Regions from separate parts of the Breznakia sp. PFB1-19 genome, predicted to be linked through region 2. Evidence: a T-box and tRNA genes for the amino acid it is inferred to sense, from the RefSeq annotation. Region 2 holds a T-box; the other holds one or more tRNA genes.
The links. A T-box is a leader RNA that pairs with one kind of tRNA and senses whether it is charged. The one in region 2 lies ahead of metG (methionine--tRNA ligase), so its partner is inferred to be a tRNA-Met.

Region 1 (3,424 bases), on a different contig from region 2:
GCTTTTAACTAGAAAATCGGGAACAGATTTAACAGCAACTAGTGATGTGACATTTACAAATACATATGCTGCTAATGGAAGTGTTGCCTTTGCAGGAACAAAAACACTAACAGGAAGAAACTTTACTGCAACAGATGTATTCTCATTTGATCTATACAAAGTTGAAGGTGGTGTAGAAACTTTAGTGGATACACAAACTATCAACCCAACAAATGGATCAAGCGAAACATTCACATTTAAAACAATGAATTACACACTTGCAGATAAAGGTAAAACGTATACATACAAGATTGTTGAGAAAGCAGGAAGTATTGATGGAATTACATACGATACAACTACATACACTGCTACTTACGAAATTGTTGATAACGGTGATGGAACATTAGCTGTTCAAAGAAAAACTGGAACAGATTTAACACATGCACCATCAGTTAGCTTTGTTAACGCATACAAAGCAATTATCACGAAAGGCGATGTTGTCCTACATAAAATCGATTCTGCTTCTAAGAATGCTTTAGAAGGAGCTGAATTCAGTTTATATAAAGCAGATGGAACGCTTGTAACTGAAAAACTTATGAGTGATGCAAACGGAGTTATCTCGGCTGCTAATTTAGATGAAGGAAACTATTATTTCCAAGAAACGAAAGCTCCTAAAGGATACCAATTAAATAAAGAAAAGATAAACTTTGAAATCAAAGCAAATCAAACAACTGCCGTATCCTTAATGTTTGAGAATGAAAAGACACCTGATAAACCAGTGGTATTCCGTCCGAGTACTTCACCAAACACAGGTGATCCAAACAATACACCATACTATCTATTTATGTTATTACTAAGTGGTGTAGTAATTTCTGGAACATCATTTAAATTCGCAAGAGCAAAAAAGAGAAAATAGAAAAACACTGAAAAAGGCGTGAAAATACTCGCGCCTTTTGGTGGTGTCATAATGTATTTACATAGTACAGCGTAAAATGACAAGATTAATGTAAAACAGCCCATGAGCGATAATGCGTTCATGTGCTGTTTACATGCAATAAGATTAGACATTGCTTTGATCAAAAGTAATTTTGACTGCCATTTGACTGCCAAAACATGATAAAACGTGATAAAACGTGATAAAACGTGATAAAACGAGTGATTGTTGAAGAATAAAAAAATAGTGTCCAATCAATATTGATCAGACACTTTCTTTCCAAATGGTGGTCCCGGTCGGAATCGAACCAACGACACAAGGATTTTCAGTCCTTTGCTCTACCGACTGAGCTACGGGACCATTTGGTTGCGGGGACAGGATTTGAACCTGCGACCTCCGGGTTATGAGCCCGACGAGCTACCGAACTGCTCTACCCCGCGATGAATAAAATAAATCATAAAACTTAAATAATAATGGCGGAGGAACTGGGATTCGAACCCAGGCGCCAGTTTCCCGACCTACCGGTTTTCAAGACCGGACCCTTCAGCCACTTGGGTATTCCTCCAGATGTCTTAAGTTTTATATATTGGTGGACCCTACAGGACTCGAACCTGTGACCCACCGGTTATGAGCCGGATGCTCTAACCAACTGAGCTAAGGGTCCAGCATATAACTACAAATAATAAATGGTGGCTGAAGTGAGACTCGAACTCACGACCTTCCGGGTATGAACCGGATGCTCTAGCCAACTAAGCTACCCAGCCATTTATAATGGTCGGGAAGACAGGATTCGAACCTGCGACCCCCTGGTCCCAAACCAGGTGCACTACCAAGCTGTGCTACTTCCCGATATCGAATGGCGCGCCCGGCAGAAATCGAATCCACAACCTTCTGATCCGTAGTCAGACGCTCTATCCAGTTGAGCTACGGGCGCATTTTTTATCGCTTGCTTTCGCAATGCTTACTAATAATACCAAATATCATATTGCATTTCAAGTACTTTTCGATAATTTTCTGCGGGTTTTTTTATTTGCCTTTTTTCAATGGTTAGATTACACTACAATTAAGGAGAATATACCCATGAAATATATCTTTATCATAAACCCAGAAGCCGGAAAAGAAAAGAGTAAAGTCAAATTGGATAATGAAATTCGTAGTGTCTTTAAGGATACAGACTTCATTGTTGAATATACAAAATATCCAGGACATGCTACAGAAATTGCAATGATGCATGCATCAACAAAAGAAGAAATGATCATCTTTGCTTGTGGTGGAGATGGGACGATAAATGAAGTAGTAAATGGGATGTATAAATATAAGAATGCAAAGTTAGCCCTAATACCAATTGGTACTGGAAATGACTTTATCAAATTCTTCAAGAAGATCTCAAAAGATGATTTCTTAAATTTAGAGGGATATAAAGATGGTCAAGATTTGCCATGTGATCTAATCTATTCCAATAACCGGGTGTGCTTGAATATTGCATCGGTTGGATTTGATGCACGCGTTGTGCAAAAGGTTGCGCGTTTTAAACGCTTACCTTTTGTGAATGGTGGATTTGCATATATCTTAAGTGTATTTAATAGTTTCTTAGCATCGATGAAGTTTCATCAAGCATTAAAAATTGATGATACATATATTGACTGTAAGAACTATATTTTTATTGTTGCGGCAAATGGAAGTTACTATGGTGGAGGATTTCACCCAACACCTGATGCTAAAATTAATGATGGTTTTATTGATGTGATTACTATTGATGCATTAAGTCGCCTACGTGTAATGACATTAATTAAAAAATATAAAGCAGGTGAACATCGAAGTTTTGATTTTGTGAAAGAATTTCGATGCAAGAAATTGCAAATTCTGGGGAAGAAAGAAGTTGTATTGAATATGGATGGTGAGACAATTAAAGTCAAAGATCCTATAATTGAAATCTTGGAAAAGCAAATTACGTTATACTTACCAAAAAAGAATGAAACTGCTGCATAAGAAACATGCAGCTTTTTTGTGTAAAGATGATTTGATATTTTAGCTATCTATGTGTAAAATATGTATAGAGTGTCTAATAATAGAATCGTATTATAGATACGTATTAGTGTTTAAGAAAGAGGGAAACAATGAGAAAAGTAAAATTATTATTTGTGAGCATGTTAGTCATGTTCTCTGTGATCATGACAGGATGTTCAGGTTCGTCAGGACCAAGCGCAGAAGAGATTATGGAAACAGGTGCCAAGAAAGCAAAAGACATTGAATCAGGACATTTAGATATGGAAATGAATATTGATGTCGCAATTAATGTTGATGGTTCAAAAATGGCAGTCAAAATGGGAATGGACATGGATATGGACTATTTCGAAAAAGACAACAAAGCACATGGAACTACAGATGTAACAATTAAAGCATTAGGGATGAATGAAAAAACATCTATGGAAATGTACATGTTTGAAGAAGATGGTTCAATGTACACAGCTTCTAAAGAAGAAGATAGTGACGATTGGACAGTTGAAGAAA
Region 2 (3,424 bases):
TTGATATCGTTTATGTTGCTTCATTAGCGAACAGTTGCTCCTGGTTCCATACTCTTAAGATTTACAACCTCAATACCATTTGCATCTTCACCAACAAGAATCATACCTTGGCTTTCCACACCACGAATTTTTGCTGGTTTTAAGTTTGTCACGACGATAACTTTTTTACCAATCATATCTTCAGGTGTATAGTCTGGCGCAATTCCACTTACCACTTGACGTGTTTCTGTTCCAATGTTGATTTGTGAAACAAGTAGTTTATCTGCTTTTGGATGCTTTTCACACGCTTCGATTAAACCAACTTTCATTTCCGTTTTCATGAAATCATCAAATGTAATTTCTGGTTTTGTTTCTTGTACTTCTTCTGTAGTTTCTTCAACTGCAGCAGCTTCTTTTGCCCATTTTTCTTCTAATTCTTTTTCATCAATACGCGCAAATAGAATGGAAGGTTTTTCTACGACCGTGTAGCTATCCACACTACCAAAGGAAACAGTATCAAATGTACGTGCATCTGTTTGTAGTTGATCAAAAATCGCTTGTGCACTTTTTGGAATGAATGCTTCAAGTTGGATTGTACAAACACGAATTGCTTCAAGCAAGTTAAATAAGACAGTTTGTAGACGATCTTGTTTACTTTCATCTTTTCCTAACACCCAAGGTGTTGTTTCATCAACATAGCGGTTGGTACGTTTTAATACATTGAAGATTTCAGCAATTGCTGCATCCACATGTAATGTATCCATTTTCGCTTCTACTTTTGCATTTAACTCGTTTACTGTACGAATTAAATCTTCATCTACAGTTTCATGTACTTTCGTATTTGTTACAGTTCCACCAAAGTATTTGTTTGTCATACTTACTGTACGGTTTACTAAGTTACCAAGAACATTCGCTAAATCTGAATTACTTCTTTCCACAAGTAGTTTTTCTGAGAAGTTTCCATCATTTCCAAATGGTACTTCACTTAATAAGTAATAACGTACAGCATCTACGCCATAGTCATTAATATATACACGTGGATCTTTATAGTTACCTAATGATTTAGAAATTTTTCCACCATCAATAACTAGCCATCCATGTCCATACACTTGTTTTGGTAATGGTAAATCAAGTGCCATCAACATAATTGGCCAAATTAATGTGTGGAATCTAAAGATTTCTTTACCAACTAAATGTAGTTCAGCTGGCCAGTATTTTTGAAACAAAGAATCATCATCACTGTTATATCCAAGTGCTGTAATATAGTTTGAAAGTGCATCCATCCATACATAGATTACATGGTCTGGATCAAAATCAACAGGAATTCCCCATTTGAAACTTGTTCTTGAAACCGATAAATCTTGAAGACCTGGTTTTAAGAAGTTATTTAACATTTCTTTATAACGAGATTCTGGTTGCATCAATTCCGGATGACTTTCCAAGTATTCTTCTAATTGTTTTTGATAATTACTTAAGCGTAAGAAATACGATTCTTCTTTTACTTTTTTTACTTCACGTCCACACTCTGGACATTTTCCATCGACAAGTTGTGAATCTGTCCAAAATGACTCATCTGGTGTACAATACCAACCTTCATACTCACCTTTATAGATATCCCCTTTTTCATATAAATCACGGAACATCTTTTGAACAGCTTTGACATGATATTCATCTGTTGTACGAATAAACTTATCGTATGTAATTCCTAATGATGACCATAAGTCTTGCGCATTAGCGACAATTTTATCCACGAAACTCTTTGGATCTGTTCCAGCAAGTTTTGCACGTTCTTCAATTTTTTGTCCATGTTCATCTGTACCTGTTAAAAAGAATACATCAAAACCTTTGGCACGTTTATAACGTGCTAATGTATCTGCAATTACTGTTGTATAACAGTGCCCAATATGAAAATTATCACTTGGATAATAAATTGGGGTTGTTAGATAATACTTTTTCTTTTCCATGTTACCTCCATATAAAATAAAAAATCCCACCCAAAGGACGAGACTACCGTGTTACCACCTTATTTTGTATGCTTATACATACCTTAAGTGCGTTAACGCCGCATACGTTCATACCTACATATCGATATGAAAGCTCAAAAACCATCTTCACTATGACGCATTCGCAAATTTACACCAACCATTTGCTCTCTAGAGAATGTTTCATACTTACTCTTTTTCTCATCGCTTATTCCAACCTATTATAATATACTTTGTCCAATAATTAAAGAGAATATGCAAATACCTGTATTTGAAAAGAAAAGATAGTCTCATAAGTGAAACTGTCTTTAAATTCTCTATTTTTCGATTTTTTTAATTTTTTCCCAACTGAATTGAGGATCTCCGAAATGTCCATAACATGCAGTTTTTGCATATACTGGTTTTTTCAGATCAAGTTCTTCAAGAATGTTACGTACTGAGAAATCAAAGTTCTTTTTAATGATTTCAAGTAGTTGCTCATCACTTGTAACTCCTGTACCAAATGTATCTACTAATAACGATACAGGTTCTCCTTTACCAATTGCATAAGCAACTTGAACTTCACAACGACGTGCAAGTTTATTAGCTACTACACTTTTGGCAACATAACGTGCATAATATGCTGCAGAACGGTCCACTTTAGTTGGATCTTTACTTGATAAACATCCTCCTCCAATACGTCCCATTCCACCGTATGTATCTACGACGATTTTACGTCCAGTTGTTCCTGAATCACCAAAGGATCCACCTACAATGAAACTTCCACTTGGGTTGATAATGTATTTTGTATTTTCATCAACAAGTTCTACTTCTAATGAAGGACGTACGACTTCATTCATAATAAGTTCTTTGATTTCTTCTTGGCTTACACCTTCAGCATGTTGTGTAGAAACAACAACTGTATCAATACGACTTACTTTATCATCTTTGTATTCAACAGATACTTGTGTTTTTCCATCTGGTTTTAAAATATCTGCATGTTGACGACGTACTTCTGTAAGTTTACGTGCCAGTTTGTGTGCATAATAAATTGGAGCAGGCATGTATTCATCAGATTCATCACATGCATAACCAAACATCAACCCTTGGTCACCAGCACCAACTTCTCCATCATTTTCTTCTACAGCAGCATAGATTTCTGCACTTTGACGGTTTACTTTCACAAGTACATTATAGTCTTCTTCATAGCCAATTTTCTTAATTACTGCTTTCGCGATTGCTGGATAATCAATTACTGCTTTCGTGTTTGCTTCTCCATAAATTAACACAAAATCATCTTTAATTGTCGCTTCCACCGCCATTTTACTATTTGGATCTTCACGTAATGCAGCATCTAAAATCGCATCAGCAATTTGGTCACAGATTTTATCTGAGTGCCCTTCAGTGATACTTTCACTGGTAAAAATGTAATCTTTCATCAATAAATTCCTTTCTGGCAATTAAAAAATGCCTCACGAGAAGGC

Region 1: it encodes a tRNA-Met, which carries the amino acid that the T-box ahead of metG (methionine--tRNA ligase) is inferred to sense. The anticodon was not compared.

What each region holds. Positions count from the first base shown of each region.
Region 1 is NZ_JARXXJ010000022.1:27,462-30,885, forward strand. It holds gene M2098_RS09515 (FctA domain-containing protein) at 1-895, shown strand, start outside; tRNA gene M2098_RS09520 (tRNA-Phe) at 1,198-1,273, opposite strand; tRNA gene M2098_RS09525 (tRNA-Met) at 1,277-1,353, opposite strand; tRNA gene M2098_RS09530 (tRNA-Ser) at 1,388-1,478, opposite strand; tRNA gene M2098_RS09535 (tRNA-Ile) at 1,501-1,577, opposite strand; tRNA gene M2098_RS09540 (tRNA-Met) at 1,601-1,677, opposite strand; tRNA gene M2098_RS09545 (tRNA-Pro) at 1,686-1,762, opposite strand; tRNA gene M2098_RS09550 (tRNA-Arg) at 1,771-1,847, opposite strand; gene M2098_RS09555 (diacylglycerol kinase family protein) at 1,994-2,902, shown strand; gene M2098_RS09560 (hypothetical protein) at 3,031-3,424, shown strand, end outside.
Region 2 is NZ_JARXXJ010000005.1:54,917-58,340, reverse strand. It holds gene M2098_RS03930 (GNAT family N-acetyltransferase) at 1-24, opposite strand, end outside; gene metG (methionine--tRNA ligase) at 24-1,943, opposite strand; T-box leader at 1,974-2,175, opposite strand; gene metK (methionine adenosyltransferase) at 2,279-3,379, opposite strand.